Regions from separate parts of the Pseudoalteromonas sp. Ld19 genome, predicted to be linked through region 2. Evidence: riboswitches for the same ligand, from Rfam matches in the RefSeq annotation. Region 2 holds a riboswitch; the other holds the start of a gene.
What was found. A riboswitch is a leader RNA that binds a small molecule or an ion and turns the genes downstream of it on or off. The one in region 2 is predicted to bind lysine.
Positions count from the first base shown of each region.

Region 1 (10,442 bases), on a different contig from region 2:
TTTGCCGCTGTATAAGTCAAGTGTGTGGTCAATTCGCTCGCTTTTAACTTGGCGCAGGCGCTCAGTTTGGCGATTAATTTGCTCTTGTTTCGATTTAATTAACGAGCGGCGATCGGCAATTGAGCCACTATTTTTTTGAATGTCTTGCAAGTAGTCATCAACTTGTTCGCGCTCTGCTAATAACTGCTCTTTTAGCATGGCTTGCGCTTCAACCGACTGTTGCATTACCTCAAATTGCTCTAAGCGTTTTAGCGCGCTCTCTGCGCTCATAAGCTCATCGTATAACGCGTCTTTTTCTTTTTGCTTGTCGGCAACGTTTGCAGCAACATCACGTTGTTGCTTAAACTCTTTAAGTGAATGCTCAAGTGCACTCAGCTGAGCGGTTAATTGCTCTTTGTTTTCACCGCTTTGCATTTGCACTGGCGAGAGCTTTTTAAGCTTAATGCTCGCGCCTGGTAGCGTTAATACGCCGCCTTTAACGTTTTCACTTAACAGCGATAAAAACTCCCCAAACGCGTCTTCGTCATCAATGGTTATATCGCCATTAGTGGTGGTCGCAAACGAGAGAATATCAGGGTTTAAAATGCGCGATATTTCTTCTACTTCTTTTAATGAGAGGTCTTCGCGCATACGGGTAAACAAATTAAACTCAAGGTTTTTAAGTTGTAGCTTTAAGCTCTTAATTTGTTTTTGTGTTTCGCTAATGCGGTAGTCAAGCGTGTGCAGGCTTTGCCCTTGTGCGCTGGTTATAGAGTGCGAAAGCGACTCGTAATCTTGCTTTAACTGAGTCAGGCTGGTTTTAAGCGTGGCTTTATTTACCAGTTCAAACTCGCTTTTAAGCGCATCGTAATCTAAAAACCACTGCTCAATTTGTGTTTGTCTGCGCTCTATATCGCGCGATTGCTGTACATATAGGCTTTGCTTTTGCTCAAACTCGTGTTTTTCGTGCTCGATATCTTCAAGGGCTATACCGAGCTCGTTAAGTTGCGACTCTTGATAGGTATCAAAATCAATCAGTGCTTGGTCAATTTTAGGCGCGTACGCCGCTAATTTACCTTTAAGCACGGTTTGGTTTTCAAGCATTGATTCAAGCGCGGCTATTGGCTCTTGCATTGACTCAAGGGCTTTTAGTTCGCGTTTTGAGCGATTTACTTTATCAAACGAGCGGCGCCATACTTCATAAAAGTCGACCTTAGAGTTTGACATATGGCGTTCAAACACGCGTAGCATAAAGCGTTTTACGTCGCTTGCGCCTAATTTGTGTAAGTTAAGAATACGTCTAAATATTTCTTTATAAATAGCGGAATCTTGGACATTATTTAGCGGGATCATTTTTAAGTTAATGTCGCTGTCAAACGGGGTTGCACCGCCAGTCAATAGCGCGTTTAGCTCTTGTGCTTTAAGCTCAATAGGATTGTAGTTAAGCGATTTTAAATGGTTGAACAGCTTGGTAAATTTAATAATGGTTTTACCTTGCGTGTACTGCTCTAAATCAAGTTTTCCTTGGTAGCAAAAGTACTGATGCGCGTAACCGGCAATTTTACCAAGTCCTGCAACGCCAATGACTACCGAGCCATGGGGCAGGTTAGCTTCTAGTAAAATGTACGACTGATCGGATGAAAAATAAAACTTTCGGGTTTCATCTAAATCGTGCCCGTCCCATTCTGTTAAGCGTAAATCGTTAATAAGCGGAAATTGCAGGGCGTTAATAACCGAGCTTTTACCTGTGTTATTTGGCGCGCAAATAGAGCTACTTTTATCAAGCGGGATCACACATTTTGCATAGCCTGCGGTGTTAAGTAGGGCGAGTTTACTTAGTCCATATAGATTTTTCATTCCTCGTCCTCTGTTAGGTAGGTTTCTTCATTTACTTCCATTAGTGCATCAATATAACGGTGAATTGGCGCTTGTAGCATAAAGCCGCCTTCTACTTCGCGGGCTAAACCTAAGCGTACCATGCGCAGGTATACGTCTTTGCGCAGATCTGAGCCCGAAAACACCTCAAGTTGATCAAACAAATGTTTGTTAATTTGCACCAGCGTTTGCATAAGCTCTAAATCGTTTACGTCGTCAAACAATGCGCGCATTGGGTCTTTACCCGTATTGGCGTAGTGCTCAATTAAAATGTAAATGGTGAGTGCGATAGCACGAGATATTTTGCCCATATTTGGCGTGCTTTCGTCGCTACCAAAATAATAAAAGCCACGGCTATCGCGTTTTAAATCGTGACCTAGGGCGGTAAATAGGGCGGTGTAGTCTTCTATGTGTTGGTCAAGCTCTTGCCACATTACGTTGTCTTGCTCGCAAATGTGATAACCCGCTACTAATTTTTTATTAATGGCTTGTAGATGAGTTAGCTCGTTTAAGTTTATGTGTGTTGTAGTGGTTTCTATCATAAGAGTTACTTATCTGCCTTTGTATCTAACTGAGGCTCTGAATTAAATGGATATAAAGAAAAGTACTGACCGGCAATGTTTACGCGGGCTTTTTCATCGCTTTGAATTATTTTAATATCGCTGTCGCTGACTAATTTTTGATACAAAAATAGCATTTCGTCGGCATCGAGATCTGGATAGCTTTCGTCTAAAAATTGCAGCAAGGGCTGCGGCTTTTTGCGTTTTTTATTAAAGCGCTTAGCAAAGCTGGTTTTAACATCGTTGTAGTCAGGAATATTAGGCGTTACAAATGCAGGCACATCTTGTTGATCGGGTAACTGGTATTCTTCGTGCTCAAATTCAACCAAGCTTGCCATGTAAGCCACAATATGGCGTTGCTGACCAAGCGAGTATCGCTGTGCATCGCTCACAAAGTGTGGCTGTACTGCGCTTAGCATGTTGTCTACGCCATTTTTACGCACAAGCCCAAGTACTTTTGATGCTTGGCGAGTAATTAAGTTATTACGGCGTAGCTCTTCGCGCAGTGGCATAAGCATGTCGGCACTTTTACGTAAACTTTCTCTGCCCATTAAATGCATTTCGAGTATACGAGTACGCAGTTGCTCAAGCATACGTTTGTCGTTGTAGGCTTTACCTGAGCGCTCAATGTGTAGTATTTGCTTACTTATTTGCTCTTCAATGAGGGTAAAACACGCATGAAAATCACCGCGAATATCAACCATTTCAAGCATTGGCTCTATGTATTCGTCAAACGCTTCTGTTACCGCTTTATAACGCTTTTGCAGCGATTGCACGGCATTGTTAGATTTAGCTTGTTCAACAATGTTTAAAATCGCATTTTCGTTGTGTGCGTATAGCTTCATTATTTTACGCACCCGATCATCCATAATACGGCTGTAGCGGCGTAAATCGTCAAAGTCTTCAATTTCGCCAGCGTTATCTAGGCGGTTACCTAAACGGGCTAGATCGTCAACTAATACGCTAATTTCTTGCGCTAAGCCTAAGTGCTCTTCTTGCAGTAAAAAAGTGGCAAAATCGGCAATGGCACGATTTATTTCAAGTTGAGAAGATTTAGCCAGTGGAATTAAAATATCTTGGTTTAATAAACGATTTGTTTCTCTGTAAATTCGTTCGTTTGACCACGTAGGTTGCTTTTGCTTAATCGTGTTTTGTACGTCTTTTAGGCTAAAGTCAGCCATTTTAAAACGTTTAAATAACAGCTCTAATACACCCCAATGTTCGGTTAAGGTATTAAGTAGCTTTTTTGCTGGGATCATAAGGCGTTACTACATCCTAGTATTTTATTATTGAGTATCGAGTTTATACTCATTATTACGTGTTTTTAATTAACCTTGTCTGTATATAGTATTCGTTTTTAAGACCATTTAATAATAGTTTTTGCACGGCGGCAGTGCTAAAATCCGCGCCGAAAACAGACACATGCGAAAGGTTCTGTTTTGCGTGTTCTTTAAAACTATATCAAAGGTTGTTTATCTACCATGGTTTCCTCGACTATTCTAACCCTGATAGCGATTGCATTTTTGCTCATCGTTATAGAAGATATAATCCATGTCAACAAAGCTAAAACTACATTATTTTTTGGTACGCTTTGCTGGATTCTTCTTTTTATCTACCCTCTTCACGGACAAAGCTCCGATTCAGTTCAACACCTCCTTAACGAAAATATTTTAGAAATTGCCTCATTATGGCTATTTTTAATGGCTGCAATGACCTTTGTCGCGTATTTAAATTCAAAGGGGTTTATAGAAAATATTGTTCATCGTGTTATGCCAAAAAGCATTAGCGAGAGAAAGTTAATGTTTTTGGTAGGTGGCTTTGCGTTTTTGTTTTCGTCGATTTCAGATAATGTAACGGCTACGCTTATCTCTTTAGCCGTTGTAATGTCGTTAAAACTTGAACCTAAAAAACTCATTAAATATACCACGCTTATCGTGTTTGGGGTTAACTCAGGTGGGGTATCGCTAATAACAGGCGACGTAACCACACTGATGATATTTTTAGATGGAAAAGTAACCATAGGTCATTTACTACTACTTATCGCGCCAGCACTTGCAAGTGTTATGCTACTAGCCGCGCTATTGTCTATCGGTATGAAAGGGCGTGTTGAGTTTGCCGGTGCGGGTAAAACCCGAATAGAAAAAACCGACATTACCATTGCTGTTATATTTTTATCTACCGTAGTGAGCACACTTACCCTGAGTGTAATTTACAGCGTACCGCCTTTACTTACCTTTTTGTTTGGCTTATCAGTGATGTTTTTAGTCGCGCAATTTTTAATGCGCAAAAAAGACATTAACAAAGACATAATCGACTTTGTTCGCGATATAGAATACGACACATTGTTATTTTTTGTTGGTGTACTGCTGCTTGTTGGCGCACTAAAAGAAATTGGTATGCTAAGTAAATTTACCGATCTATACACGGTAATGGCCCCCGAGTACGCAAACTACTTAATGGGCATATTATCAGCAGGGGTCGATAACGTACCGCTTACTGCTGCTTTATTAAAAGCCGATATAGTAATGAGCCAACAACACTGGTTGTCGTTTACTTATGCAACGGGCGTGGGCGGTTCAATGCTGATCATTGGCTCGGCTGCGGGCATTATTGCCATGAGCAAAGTTAAAGCACTTACCTTTATGAGCTACTTGCGTTTATCGCTGCATTTATTAATTTGTTACACGGTTGGATATGCGGGCTCGTATTATATGGGCAGTTTTATTTAACTCATAAATTATTAAATGCTTGACAGCTAGACGTCTAAACGATAACTTTCAAAGCCCCGCTACTTAGTGGGGTTTTGTTTTATTAGCCACTGGTTAATAAAACATTCAGAAGAGGTGCGATACTTAGGTACTTAATGGTAGGCGACGAGAGCCGATGATCATTAAGGAGGGAAGTACTCGCCGAGAAAAATAATGATACGTCGTCATTGTTTTTCGGTTTATGGGGCTGAATCCTCAAAACTGTCACCAATATAGGTGGAGAGCTTCTGGCAGTGGACTTATCTTCAAGCATTCCTTTGCCAAGTTCTTCTTGTTTTATTGCGATTTGGATATCGCGAAAGGAGACTAAATGACTACCCAACCAGCGCCACAAACAGTGCCTCAAACAGAGTTAAGCGCAAAATCAGATTACATCGTTGCCAAATTTGGCGGAACCAGTGTTGCAAACTTTGAAGCGATGAGTCGCTGTAGCGAAATTATTGTTGCAGATAAAAGCGTACGTATTGTTGCCGTGAGCGCCAGTGCCGGCGTAACTAACCACTTAGTTGCACTTTGTAAATCAAGTATTACCTCAAGTGAGCGCCAAGAGCACATAAACGGCGTGCTTGCTATTCAACACACTATTTTAGATGAATTATCGCTAGATGCCGATTTAGCGGTTGGCTTTAACGAAACCCTAAAGGCATTTCAAACATTAGCTCAAGAGTCACTAACAACCGATCAACAACACGACGAGCTACTTAGCTTTGGTGAGCGTTTGTCGTCGTATTTGTTTGCTCAGGTGCTTCGTTCACAAGGTTTAAACGCAGATCGCTTTGATGTGCGCAAGGTGCTTAAAACTGATAGCCAATTTGGTAAAGCAACACCCAATGTTGCAGCCACAGCGCAAGCCGCTAGAGAACATTTAATCCCGCTGTTAGATGCTCAAGTAATTGTGACTCAGGGCTTTATTGGCAGTGACGAGTACGGCCAAACCACAACGCTAGGACGAGGTGGTTCAGACTACAGTGCAGCACTATTGGCTGAAGCAATTAATGCTAAAAGCGTGCATATTTGGACTGACGTTGTGGGTATTTTTAGCACCGATCCGCGTTTGTGCGCAAAAGCGACACCAATTGCACGCTTAAGCTTTGACGAAGCCGCTGAAATGGCGACCTTTGGTGCAAAAGTATTGCACCCCGCAACTATTTTACCCGCAAGCCGTAGTCACATTAACGTATTTGTTGGTTCGAGCCGCGAGCCAGAACGTGGTGGTACATGGATTGAGCGCGAAAAGTCGCAACAACCAGGTATACGCGCAGTAACACAACGCAAAAATCAAATATTGCTTACCCTTAAAAGCCCAGAAATGCTCCTAGCAAGCGGCTTTTTAGCCCGCGTATTTACGCTATTAAGCGAATACAATATATCGGTAGATTTGGTTACCACCTCAGAAATCAGCGTAGCCATAACGCTTGATAACGCGCAAAACGCCTCGCGCCCAGAGCTTGATCAAGAATGCCTAGATAAGCTTGCAGAGTTTTGCCATGTGTCGGTAGAAAATAACCTAACATTGGTGGCACTTATTGGCTCTGAGATTCAATTACGCCAACACGAAATGAACTTAATGAGTGTACTAAAAGACTTTAATATTCGATTAATTTGTCACGGTGCGAGTAAACACAACTTGTGCTTTTTAGTAGAGCAAACTGAGTCAGATAACGTAGTGCAATCTATTCATAGCCGTTTATTAGAAAATGATTTTGCTGCGTAAGTAACGGTTATTCAGGAAAATCAACTAGTAAAATTACCTAGTAAAATCAGTTAACAAAATTAATTAACAAAGTCACTTAATAAAAAGCATCGCCAGTCGATGCTTTTTTTATGCACCACACTTACATCAAAACAAACATTGCTCTCTCTACTATTAGTTACCGCAACGCGATTGCTGCTAGCACTCAGCTTTGCACTATTTAATTCGTCAAACACATTAGGGCTAAGTAGCTTTGCAATGGGGCGGCTGGTGGCCTTAGCAAGTGACTCTTTTAATGTCCAAATTCTAAAAAATGTATCTGCTTGGGTTTGGATTTTGGTAGACTTAGTGATAAGTGTAATTTCATCATTATGATAAAAATGCTTGGCGAGTTTTTCAAATGGGCGCTTTAAGCTTACTTTTTCAATATCAAAACCAAATTCACTTTTATCAAGGTTAAGCGCGACCCCAACTAAACCATGCGAATGCGAAATACAGGTATTAATAACATCATCACCCACGTGTATTTTCAGTTTTGAGCTTGTCTCGTCAAATTCTGTACTCATTTTATTAAGCGCTACGAGCACATATTGCGGCTGCGTTATTTTAATAAGGTGTTTTAACAATAACCGCGAAGCTAAATATTCTTGCTTAGCTTGCGGGCTTTTTCTACGGTTTATAACTGATAGCTCAAATGAGCTTAAGCAATCAGGCAAATTAAAGTCACTAAGCTCAAGTGTTTTAGCATTAAAGAGTAAAATACTGTGATTAGCTAACGGTAACTTCGCCAATTGAGTTGAGGTAATGCTTAATGTGTTTTCAAAATAATGTGTGGTCATAAATGCTTAAAGTGAGTGAGCCGCTGTAATTATGAGCGGTTAACAGTGCTTATTTATACAACGAGCAATTTTATTACTCAGCTGGCATGAAATATGGTTTAATTCACAATAATCAAAATAATAACAGATTTGTAGATGTATGGCACAAGTGCGTGATGGGTTTCAAAGCCGACTTGGTTTTGTTTTAGCGGCTGCTGGCGCAGCAGTCGGTTTAGGTAATATTTGGGGTTTTCCTACGCAAGCAGCCAATCATGGTGGCGGCGCATTTTTACTGGTTTACTTTATCGTAATATTTTTACTTGCGCTTCCGGCGCTGTATACCGAACTGTATTTAGGGCATAACGCGCAAGCTAATCCTGTAAGAGCGTTGGGCGATGCATGGCAAAACACTAATCGCAAAGTAGGTGCAGCAGCAGGGTATATTGGCCTTGCCGGCGCAGTTGTTATGCTCAGTTTTTACTCAATAGTGGCAGGGTGGATGCTCTCGTACGCTATTGAACCCATAACAACCTTTTTAGGTTTCACAGGGGCAAGCGAATTTTTACATAGTGACTCAGTGCTGCGTAATTTTGTATTTACGCCGCTTATGCTTGTTTTAACCGCCAGCATTATTTTAAAAGGTGTTAAGTCGGGAATCGAAACCTGGTCGCGCCGTTTAATGCCGCTTTTATTAGTGCTACTTATAAGTTTAATTGCTTACATTGCAACGCTTGAAGGCGCAAGCGAAGGCTTTGCTGCGTATTTAATTCCTGATTTTAGCCAAATATTCGACCCTGATTTAATTATTGCGGCAATGGGACAAGCGTTCTTTTCGCTCTCACTAGGTGTGGGTTGCATGATGATTTATGGCTCGTATTTACAGCCAGGTGCCAACTTACCAAAGCTTACCGTAAGTGTTGCTTTGCTTGATACAAGTGTCGCGTTTTTAGCGGGTTTATTAATTGTGCCGGCTATTTATGTAGCGCAAAGTAACGGCGTTGAAGTATTTAACGATGGTAAACTGATTGGCGAAGGGCAACTTATTTTTGCTATTTTACCGCAGCTATTCAGTGCGATGGGCGAAGTTGGCTTATTAGTGGGCTTATTATTCTTTGTATTAATGTCGATAGCATCGGTTACGTCAACTATTTCAACCACTGAAATTCCGGTAGCATTTTTAGTCGAAAATCACAGTGTTAGCCGCAGCAAAGCTACATGGGCAGTTAGCGCCGTTGTGCTTGTGTGTGCAAGTGCGATTATATTAAATTTTGACTGGTTATTTGGCTTAGTCATTATGCTATTCACTCAATACCAATTGCCGCTTATGGGCTTGTTTTACTTTATTACAGTAGGGTGGATGTGGCAGCGTGGCAATAAATTACATCAAGCAACAACTGGTGTACATTATTGGTTTGCTCAATATATACGTTTTGTTTGCCCAATATTAATGACTTTAGTGTTTGCGAACGTCGCGTTTGGTTGATTTTATCTAAGCCCTAAAATAAATTAATAAAGCGAAGTGAGTTTAAAACGCACTTCGCTTTTTTTGTGCCTGTTATTTAGGTATAGCCAAGGTCTTTATAAAACTTCATTAGTTAGAGGTTTACCTTCATTTACTTCAAGCGCGTTAAGTAGGGTTATGTTTGCTATTTCGGTAAGTGCTTCTTGCGTAAAAAAGCCCTGATGACCTGTTATTAAAACATTTTTAAAACTCACTAAGCGCGAGAATATATCGTCTTGGTTTATTTCGTCGCTGTGATTTTTAAAAAACAGCTCTGATTCTTGCTCGTAAACATCGAGCCCTAAATAACCTAGTTTTTTAGTTTTTAGCGCATTAATACACGCTTTGCTATTTAGTAATGCGCCGCGTGAGGTGTTAATGAGCATAACGCCTGGTTTCATTTTATTAAATGCTTCATCATTTATTAAATGGTGAGTTTGAGCCGTTAGTGGGCAGTGCAGTGAGATAATATCGCTTTGAGTTAGCAGCGAATCTAAATCGGTAATGGTGTAATTGCCAGGTTGCGCGCAGGGATCGCACACTAATACTTTGGCACCAAAGCCATTTAATATGTTACACAGCGCAAGGCCAATTTTGCCGCAGCCAACAATACCCACTGTTTTATTGTGCAAGTTAAAACCAAGCAATCCGTTTAAATCAAAGTTGTCTTCGCGTACGCGGTTATACGCTTTATGCGTTTTGCGGCTAAGTGTTAGCATGAGCGCGATACAATGCTCGGCAACAGCTTCGGGGCTGTATGCTGGCACGCGCAATACATTTAAGTTATGTGCTTTTGCTACTGGTAAATCAACATTATTAAATCCAGCACAGCGCAGCAAAATAGTATTTATGCCTAAGTTTGCCAACTGCTCAATAACAGCGGCGTTTACGCAGTCGTTAACAAATACGCATATGGCATCAAAGCCTTTTGCTAAAATAGCCGTTTGCTCGCTCAGTGCTTGCTCAAAATACGTTATTTTTATAGCGCTGTGAGCGCGTGTACTTTGTTCAAAAAAAGGCAGTTCGTACTTTTGAGTACTAAAAAAAGCAATATTCATGGTAATAGCTCCAGCGCTTAAGAAAGATCATAGTAACATTAAACTACTTTACAAAAATGTGCCTAATTAACTCTGTTGGTATTAAGCCTTAAGCGAAGTGAATAAAGGAATTGAAGCGGATGGTTTTTTTTCATTTTTTGCTGCGCTTAATTTCCCTGCTTGATGTAAATTGCTTTCGATGACTTGCTTG
Region 1 is NZ_JBISHA010000021.1:168,752-179,193, reverse strand. It holds gene ACJJVZ_RS12735 (ATPase) at 1-1,836, opposite strand, end outside; gene ACJJVZ_RS12730 (condensin complex protein MksE) at 1,833-2,396, opposite strand; gene ACJJVZ_RS12725 (hypothetical protein) at 2,402-3,673, opposite strand; gene nhaD (sodium:proton antiporter NhaD) at 3,896-5,143, shown strand; lysine riboswitch at 5,245-5,417, shown strand; gene lysC (lysine-sensitive aspartokinase 3) at 5,493-6,896, shown strand; gene ACJJVZ_RS12710 (4'-phosphopantetheinyl transferase family protein) at 6,956-7,714, opposite strand; gene ACJJVZ_RS12705 (sodium-dependent transporter) at 7,854-9,176, shown strand; gene ACJJVZ_RS12700 (2-hydroxyacid dehydrogenase) at 9,272-10,252, opposite strand; gene ACJJVZ_RS12695 (glutathione peroxidase) at 10,334-10,442, opposite strand, start outside.
Region 1: it holds a riboswitch for lysine, as region 2 does, so the genes downstream of both, lysC (lysine-sensitive aspartokinase 3) here and dapA (4-hydroxy-tetrahydrodipicolinate synthase) in region 2, are expected to answer to the same signal.

Region 2 (10,442 bases):
AACGACGTTAAAAATTATTTATATAGAACAACCTGTATCATAATTTTAGCCTTGTTATTAAGCTATTTCCTTATCGCTATAATAGATCACTAATTTAATGCAATTGGTATTACTCTCACGCAATGAGAAGGGTGAGCTAAAGCTCAAATATGTTAGTAAAAAACTTATAAAGCTCGGTACCTTGATTAACACTCGCTGAGGCAAAGTGCAAAATGGCAATTGCATCGCAATCTAGAGTAAGTGTCTGCAGTGGTTGCTCGCTTAAGTAGCGTTCCATCCGTAAAATATTAGCAATAGGCTCACCAGCTTTAATGTGCCCGCCAAGTGGTGCTATGTATTCAACCATACCGCCAATAGGGGCGTAATAAACAAAGTAGTCGTCTAAATTACACGCATAACGAGTTATATCGGCTGGAGTATGCATTGCATTTTGTAATACGCCTTTGTGGTTTAAGTAACTTAAAATACTGTTTGCATCGTTTAGTGCTTCTTTTAAATCTATTTTTTCTTGGCTGCCTAGCTCTACCGTAAATGCTTCTACAGGTATTGATAATTCGCGACCTTGCCCGCTAAGTGCATCACTTAAATGCCACCATGGGCAAAAGTTAGCTTCGTCCATAGCGCCGTCAAAATCACTAGGTATAAGCAGTACATGTTCAATATTAAAGTAACGCGCGCTGTCGGTTGCATAGATTGGGCAGTACAAATGCTTGCTTGAAATAGGACCCGTGTGTAAATCGAGTACTATATCAGCCTGATGAGCGAGCTTTTGTAGGTTCAGCGCAATGCGCTTACCCGTATTAAGTAAATAAGCAGGGCCGTTAAGTTTGCTGTCTACTTCGTCAATAAGCGCCTGTTTAAAGTTACTTTTTAATGTAGCGTCGTCATACTGAGTATGATTTTGTGCAAACTGCGTCACTAAATTTTTATTGTAGTGGTACATGCGATTCCAATTAGTACCTGTAATCGGATCGAACCTGCCAAGGGTAAACTCGCCCGACTTTTGATTACAACCAATCGGATTTGCATAAGGCACTAATGTAATGTCGCCATTAAGGTTTAGGTATTTTAATTGCTCAAGTAGTTGAAAAATTACCGCGTTACCTTGCACTTCAGCGCCATGCATATTGGCCTGAATGTAAACACTTGGCCCTGTGCCATCGCCTTTTAAACGATATACAGGAATTGTAAGCGGTAAGCCGTTTGCAACTTCCCCTACTACAATGTTCTCTTGGCTGATGTGGGTTGTATTACTCATACTTATTACCTTAAATAATGACTGGCATTTTCAGCTTGGCGAACACAGGTAAGTTCACCGTTTTGCAGGGTATACTCGGCGGCTAGCTCATGGCATAAAAAATACGGCATACTTTCGCTAAAGCCGTAGGCGCCGCATTGGCTAAACACAAGCCAGTCGTGCTCATTTAAATCGCTTGGCAGGTTATGTTTACCTAAGCAATCAAGCGCTGTACAAAGTGGCCCGTATAAAGTGACCGCTTGAGCTTTAGCACTGGATTCACGTAGTAATGCAGCAGGAAAGTCTTGGCTGGTAACAGCGGGGCGTAATAAATGATTTATACCGCCACTTAAAATAACTTGTTGTTGATTATAGTTTTGTTTGCGCTCTACTACTGGGTTTGCGTAATGACCACATTCGCCAACGGCATAGCGGCCAAGTTCCATCCATAACTCTTCTACACCCGCATCACTTTTAATTTTAGCGAGCGCAGCAATTAAGTCATCCCAATCAAGTATTGTTTCGCTTTGTGTATAGGGAATGCCTAAACCACCACCTAAATCGAGAATTTTAAGGCTAATATTTAAATCGCCGGAAAGTTTGCTAAGTGGTGCAATCATTTGTGACCACAATTCGCTTAGCTTTTGCGTGCTAAGCATATTGCCCCATTGAAAAATATGTAAGCCATCAAATTTAAGTGCAGGGTAGTCGGCTACATTGAGTGCTTGCCACTCATCACAACCCAAACCAAATGGCGTAATGCTATCACCACCCAGTGGGTTCTTTTCACCTTCAGGCCAACGTAATTGCACACGGAGTAATATTTGTAACTGCGTATTTTGCAGTTGCGCTTGTTGGTTTAACCAACGGACTTGATTGAGGCTCTCAGCTACAAATATACGTACGCCGCGCTCAATAAAGTGTTTAATTTGTTTAGGGCTTTTTGCAGGCCCTGTGTTGAGCACGCGCTGTGAGCGAATACCTTGTGCAAGTACTTGCTCAAGCTCACCTTTACTTGCTACGTCAAAATTAAAACCAGCGTTGTCTAAGCTTTGAATAACTTTAGACAGTGGGTTTGCTTTTACGGCGTACCACAGTTTTACATCGGTCTGCGCAACTAAACGCGCAAGATGCGTGTTTAGTCTATCTAAGTCGTAAACAAAAAAAGGTGTATCAAGTTGTTGTGTAATAGTATTTACAGCAGTTTTGATAGGCGTGCTTAAAAAGCTCATTATCGTAAAACCTCTTCAAGTAATAATGATGCATCGCTTTGTTCGTCACGGTATTTAACAATTAACGCACACGACATGCTTAGACCTTGCTCGCGTGCCCATTCGTTTGACGCAGGACGAGAGCCCGGTATTACAATGGCATATTCAGGAATAGGCTCGCCTTTATCTAGTTGGCGCTCGTTTACGCAGTCGTATACCGGAATAGTTGCTGATAAACGCACGCCAGGGGCAAGTACTGCGCCTTTTTTAATGACCACGCCTTCAACAATAATACAGCCAGCGCCAATAAATGCATCGTCTTCGACCACTACTGGGCTTGCACCAATTGGCTCAAGTACACCACCAAGCTGCACTGCAGCACTTAAATGTACGTTTTTACCTACTTGTGCACACGAGCCAACTAATGCATGGCTATCGACCATTGTGCCTTCGTCGATATATGCACCAATGTTTACATACGCTGGTGGCATAATAATGGTGCCTTTAGCCACATAAGCACCACGGCGAACACTCGAGCCACCCGGTACCATACGCACGCCATCGTCAGTACTAAACTCTTGTGGAGCTAAGTTATGTTTATCAACAAAGCCGCCTGCAAACTCAGTATTAGTGCCATTTTTAAAGGCTTCTAAAATGCCTTGCTTTACTTCTACGTTAGCTTGCCATTGGCCGCTTTCGTTTTGTGATGCTGCGCGTACTGCGCCCGATTCTAAATTATTTAATAGTTCTAACCAGCTCATTATAAAAACCTGTATTTAATGCCAAGATAAAATGGTGTTGTTTGCAGTTGTGATGCAATCGGTTTGAGTTAACTCAAGATGTGTTAAAGGTGGACGAAGTTGTGGGCTGCTTAAGCGGCCTTGCAAATGCATCAATACCTTTACGGGAATGGGGTTTGCGACAGCAAATAGGCTATCAATAGCACTAGTCCACTGAGCAAATAAATTAGGATGTTGACCACTTAAACTACGTTTAACAAACTCGTGAGTTTGTGCGGGCCATGCGTTTGCAGCTACCGACACTAAACCTTTTGCGCCAGCTTGGGCAAAATAAGGCATTAGCGCATCGTCGCCACTAAATAAGGCTAAATTAGGCGCGGCTTGGCGATAAGCCTCAAACTGAGCAATATTGCCACTGGCTTCTTTTAACGCCCATAATTTTTTATGATTTTGTAAGTTAGTCACTGTTTGAACAGGAATACTGACACCACTGCGGCCCGGTACGTTATAAAGCATACACGGATGAGCACTTGCATCGAGTAGGCTTTCAAACCAATGAGTTTGACCTACAGCGCCGGGCTTTGCATAAAGCGGTGAGCCAAGTAAAAAGCTATGAATTGGGAGTGTATTACAGTAGTTAACCCACTCAATTTGTTGCTTTAAGTTACTACCGCCCACGGCAACCATAAGTGGTACACTTGGTTTTAGCTGGCATACGTGTTCAACAATGGCTTGTTGCTCGTTAAGCGTTAGTGCCAAACCTTCGCCCGTACTGCCAAGTAGTAAAATACCGTTATGTGCCGCTTCTTGATCGCTAACCAGTTTAGTTAACGTGTTGTAGTCAACATCGCCGTGTTGATCTAATGGCGTAACGAGCGCGGTCCATAATGTGTAGTCGTTTATATTGAAGTTATTGGTCATCTCTCACGAACTTATAAGTTATTCGAAGAGTTAAAAAGCTTTATGGAAGGAGCCGCATTAACCTCGTTCGAACTAATAATTCGAAGAGCGAATGGGCTTAAAATAATAGGGCGCATGGCCTTAATATTTAAGACCAGAAGCTCTCCACCAAACTAATAAGCTGCTTGTTATAAGCAGCTATTGGTGACAGTCGCTAGGGTTCAACCTAGTCGCCCGAAATAAACACCTCGCAAAAGTGATTACTTCTCGGCGTTAATTCCCCTCACGTATGCTCACTGGAGTTTGCGCTCCTAACATACGCTACCTGAATAACGCACCTCTTCTAGCCCTTTGCACCTGTTTGAAGGGTAAAACTTACAAACCTGTGCAATTTAAATAGGGTAATTGCAGCGATTAAAGCATTTTAGCCGTCTGGGTGTCAAGCGGCTAAATATAGATTAATTCATCGATAATGGGAGTGGTTACGTATTGGCTGCTTTTCTCGTACACTAGCAACATAAGTAGTGAGGTATTTAATTAGTATGGAAAAATTTAGCGATATTTATAAGCGAGCGGTAGAGCGAAAAGGCTCTGAAAAAATGCTTAAGTTATTACTTGCAAAACCGCTATCTAAAAAACAACTAAGCACGTTAAGTGACGACGATTGGCTGGAAGAATTTACTCGAAAAGTATTTCAAAGCGGCTTTTATTGGTCAGTCATTAATAATAAGTGGTCGGGATTTAGAGAGGTTTTTTGGGATTTTAGCGTTGATAAGTTATTAATGATGCCCCCCGATATGCTGGAACAAAAAGCAACGGATGAGCGTATTGTTCGTAACTATAAAAAAGTAAAAACAATTACTGAAAATGCTTACATGATCCACGAAATAGCACAAGAACATGGCAGTTTTAGCCAGTTTGTCGCTAATTGGCCAGCAGACAATATTATTGGTTTATGGGCGTATTTAAAAAAGCATGGCGCGCGTTTAGGCGGAAATACAGGGCCTTATGCGCTACGAGCACTTGGTAAAGATACTTTTTTACTATCACGCGATGTAGAGAATTATTTGCGTGCCCATAAAATTATAGATGGCGGCTTACAAACTAAAAAGTCATTGAGTGCAGCCCAAGCTTTTTTTAATGAAATGCAAAAGCAAAGTGGCTTAAGTATGCAAGAGCTGAGCTTAATTGTGGCCTATGGTGTAGGTGACAACCGCGTTGGTATAAGTCAGCAATAATAGGAATTACCATGAAATTAGTGCCAAGATATACGCAAATAGCCGAAAGCTTTGCGATAGAAGATTTCCCTGCAAGTGTTGCCTCTCCTCAGTTATTGCTGTGGAATGAGAGCTTAGCAAAAGAGTTTAATATTAACGTTGCTGCTGATTTACGTGCTAGCACTTTTAGCGGTAACGAAAAACAGGCAATTCCTGCAGTAGCACTTGGTTACTCTGGGCACCAATTTGGACATTTTTCACCACGTTTAGGCGATGGGCGAGCGCATTTACTGGGCGCTATTAATGATGATAAAAACCAATTGTGGGATATTCAACTAAAAGGCTCTGGTGCTACTCCTTATTCAAGAGGGGGTGATGGCAGTTGTGCACTTGGGCCCGCTATTCGTGAATACGTAATGAGCGAGGCAATGCATGCACTAGGCATTAAAACTACCCGATGTTTAGCCGTCGTTGGCAGTGGCGAAACGGTTTATCGCAACCCGCCACAAGCAGGCGCCATAGTGACTCGTTTAGCGACGAGCCATATTCGTGTTGGCTCGTTTCAATATTTAGCGACGCAAGGCGATGTTGAAGGACTTAAAAATTTAGCTGATTTAGCTATAGAGCGACATTACTCAGAAATAACTGGTACAGGATCGCAGCGCTATTTAGCATTTTTAGGCGCTGTGATTAAAAACCAAGTTAAGCTAGTTGTGAGCTGGATGCGTGTTGGCTTTATACATGGGGTTATGAATACAGATAATACGTTAGTGAGTGGAGAAACCATTGATTACGGCCCGTGTGCCATGATGAATAGCTTTGATTTTGATACTGTATTTAGCTCTATCGACAAACAAGGTCGCTATGCATTTGGTAATCAGCCAAATATGGCTAACTGGAATTGCGCCCGCTTAGCAGAGAGCTTAATACCACTAATTCATGACGATGATGAACAAGCGGTTTCATTAATGACGCCACATATTAATAGCTTTGCTGAACTGTTTAATATTGAATTTACAGCAATGTGGGCACAAAAATTAGGGTTGGCAAAAGCAGATATTGACGACAGTGATTTGATTGGTGAGCTATTAAAATTATTAAAGGACCATCAATTAGATTACACCAATACCTTTGATGCATTAACTGAATCATTGAAATATAAAGCGACAGTGCCAGACGTGCTAGCACAGTGGGCTATAAAGTGGCATCACCGCACTGATGAAAATAGCTATCAAACAATGCGCCAAGCTAACCCTAGAGCCATTCCACGAAATCACATCATCGAAAAAATAATTACCGAGTATAATGAATTTGGCTCAAGTGATGTGTTAAATCGCTTTACGAAAGTGATAAATAACCCATATTTAGCGAGTGAAGAATTATTAGAGTTCCAGGTTGTGCCAGAGAGTGACAATGGTTATCGCACTTTTTGTGGTACTTAATCATTGATTGTAAATGTAATGGCATGATTATAAAGAGCCATTTTTAATCGTAAACACGCCATCGCTAGGGTAAGCCATGTTCGAGTGGTATTATCCGATGCAATTAAAATAAACTTTGTTTTCGTTAAGTATCGATTAACAAAGGTTAAGGTAGTCTGTACAAAACTGGTTGAGCTAGAGTTTATTAGCTACAATTTATTAGTTGTTAAAAAATGGGAACAAAACAATGAAATTAAAATCACTTGCAATCGCAATTGCGCTAGCTGCAACTAGTGCATCTACATTTGCTGCAGATAAAGAAGAAGGCTTTTACATTGGTGCATTCGGTGATTACTACGATGCTTCATGGGAAAACATCCGCGCTCAAGCTGGCCTTGATATCAATGAATCGACTGGTTGGGGTGCCGAAGTAGGCTATCGTTTCAGTGATTACTGGAGTGCACGAATTGAATATGCAGACATGGATTTTAACGCTTTTGATAAAGTAAATGGTAACCGCAACAATGTTGACGGTGAGCGTTACGGCATTGACGGTTTGTACCACTTTAATGGCGGTCCTTTTTACGGTTTATTCGGTATTAAAGAAATTGACGTTGTTAAAGATAATACGTTTTTAAATGCAGGTGTTGGTTACCAACATTTCATCACAGACGGCTTATTTGTAAATGCAGAAACAGCTGTTTACCAAGGTCTTGATAAAGGTTATACAGATTTAGGCGCTAAAATTGGTATTAACTACTTATTTGGCCAAAACTCTGCACCTGCTGAGCCTGTTAAACCGGCACCAGAACCTGTAGTTGTTGAAGCACCAGTTTCAACTCCTGCTGATAGCGACAATGATGGTGTTGTTAATGCAGATGATAAATGTGCAAACACACCAATGACAGATGCAGTTGATAGCGATGGATGTACTTTATATGAAGAAGCTAAGGTAACGACTAGCTTATTAGTTACATTCCCACATGACTCTGCGATGGTTAAGCAACAATATTTTGACGACATTGCTGCGGTATCAAAGTTTTTGAAAGAGCATACAGAGACAACAGTATTACTTGAAGGTCATGCTTCAGCTGTTGGTGACGCAAGTTACAACAAAAAACTATCTAAAAAGCGTGCAGATGATGTTGCTGATGAGTTAGTTAAAGATGGTATTTCAAGAGATCGTATTAGTACTGTAGGCTACGGCGAAGAACGTCTTAAAAATACAGCTAATACTAAAGCTGCACACGCAGAAAACCGTCGTGTTGAAGCTCATGTATCAACTGTTGAGCGCGTAAAAGTTAAGCGTTAATAGTTAGAATTTAAGTTTTGTAAACCCAGCCACGCGCTGGGTTTTTTTATGCGTATATTAAAAGTAGGTAACGTTATAACAATGGAACTTTATCAATTTGAGGGATTAAACCTGACGCCTAACTGCGTTAAAATTTTCTGATATACAACTACATGGATGCGGATCAACTGTCGATAAACTATAAATAACCTGAACTCTGGATAATAAACCCATCTCGAGCAGCTATTTTCAACGCTAACTGCGTTGAATTTACTTGCAATAGACCCGCTATTGACGCGTAAATTCGCCTTGTTTTCACTGAAAATCTCTGACTAGAAAAAATAAATTTAAATATCACAATAATTCAATATGTTAGTAAATCCCTTAACCAGAGTTAAGGTTAAATAGCAATGATTCTTACTTAATAAACATTCATGAAAATAGATTTTAACCTAACCACTATTCATAATATTTATAGTCGGTATAATCAGTTGCGTAACTGGATGGATTTTCATCTATCTATAAAAGCTTTATAATCACGCGATAGAATACTATAAGTATTGGGTAATATGTTGCGCATGAAGCGCTACCGGATACTTTCACGTCACCAAGAGGGCAATATTGTGCTACAAGAATATCGTAAACACGTAGAAGAACGTGCCGCGTTAGGTATCGTACCAGCGCCATTAGATGCTCAGCAAACAGCTGATCTTATTGAATTAATTAAAACTCCACCGGCTGGTGAAGAAGAGTTCATTTTAGATTTATTAGTTCACCGCATTCCTGCAGGCGTGGATGATGCTGCTTATATTAAAGCAGGATTTTTAGCGGCAGTTGCTAAAGGTGAAGCTAATTCTCCACTTATTTCTAAAGAAAAAGCAGCAGAACTGTTAGGTACAATGTTAGGTGGTTACAATATCGCACCTATGATTGACCTACTTGATGATGAAACGCTTGCGCCGATCGTAGTAAAAGGCCTTTCAAACACATTACTTATGTTTGATGCGTTCTACGATGTAGAAGAAAAAGCAAAAGCAGGTAACACATTCGCTAAGCAAATTATTGAGTCTTGGGCAAATGCAGAATGGTTTACTAATAAACCAGCGGTTGCTGAAAAGATCTCAGTAACTGTATTTAAAGTAACTGGCGAAACAAATACTGATGACTTGTCTCCTGCACCAGATGCATGGTCTCGTCCAGATATCCCACTGCATGCTTTAGCAATGCTAAAAATTGAACGTGACGGTATTACACCTGATAAAGCGGGCGAAGTAGGTCCAATTACTCAGCTTGAAGAATTAAAAACCAAAGGTTTACCACTTGCATACGTAGGTGACGTTGTTGGTACGGGTTCTTCTCGTAAATCTGCAACTAACTCTGTACTTTGGTTTATGGGCGATGATATCCCATTCGTACCAAACAAGCGTGTTGGCGGTGTATGTTTAGGTAATAAAATTGCGCCAATCTTCTTCAACACAATGGAAGATTCAGGCGCATTACCAATCGAATTAAATGTTGATGAACTCAACATGGGCGAACAAATCGACATCTATCCATATGAAGGTGTTGTTAAGCAACATGGTACTGATAAAGTAATTTCTACTTTTGAACTTAAGTCTGATGTGATCTTAGATGAAGTTCGTGCTGGTGGTCGTATTCCACTAATTATCGGTCGTGGTTTAACTGATAAAGCGCGTACATCTCTTGGCTTAGGTGCAACTGATATATTTAAAGTACCAACAGCAACAGAAGTTTCAGATAAAGGCTTTACATTAGCGCAAAAAATGGTTGGTAAAGCATGTAACGTTGCAGGTATTCGCCCAGGTCAGTACTGTGAGCCTAAAATGACAACTGTTGGTTCGCAAGATACAACAGGTCCTATGACACGTGATGAACTAAAAGATCTAGCATGTTTAGGTTTCTCTGCAGATTTAACAATGCAGTCTTTCTGTCATACATCAGCTTATCCTAAGCCTATTGATGTAAACACTCACCATACGCTTCCTGATTTCATCATGAACCGTGGCGGTGTTTCACTTCGTCCAGGCGATGGTATTATTCACTCATGGTTAAACCGTATGTTATTACCAGATACCGTAGGTACTGGTGGTGATTCACATACACGTTTCCCATTAGGTATTTCATTCCCAGCAGGTTCGGGTGCAGTAGCATTCGCAGCAGCAACTGGTGTTATGCCACTTGATATGCCTGAATCTATTTTGGTTCGTTTTAAAGGCGAAATGCAACCAGGTATCACTTTACGTGACCTAGTCCATGCAATCCCTTACTACGGTATCAAACAAGGTTTATTAACAGTTGAGAAAAAAGGTAAAATTAACGAATTCTCTGGTCGCGTACTAGAAATTGAAGGCGTTGAGCACCTAACTGTTGAGCAAGCGTTTGAACTATCAGATGCATCTGCAGA
Region 2 is NZ_JBISHA010000024.1:51,848-62,289, reverse strand. It holds gene ACJJVZ_RS19075 (succinylglutamate desuccinylase/aspartoacylase family protein) at 137-1,258, opposite strand; gene ACJJVZ_RS19070 (PLP-dependent decarboxylase) at 1,264-2,469, opposite strand; gene ACJJVZ_RS19065 (2,3,4,5-tetrahydropyridine-2,6-dicarboxylate N-succinyltransferase) at 2,469-3,209, opposite strand; gene dapA (4-hydroxy-tetrahydrodipicolinate synthase) at 3,225-4,109, opposite strand; lysine riboswitch at 4,239-4,439, opposite strand; gene ACJJVZ_RS19055 (DNA-3-methyladenine glycosylase I) at 4,631-5,326, shown strand; gene ACJJVZ_RS19050 (protein adenylyltransferase SelO) at 5,338-6,747, shown strand; gene ACJJVZ_RS19045 (OmpA family protein) at 6,974-8,038, shown strand; gene acnB (bifunctional aconitate hydratase 2/2-methylisocitrate dehydratase) at 8,641-10,442, shown strand, end outside.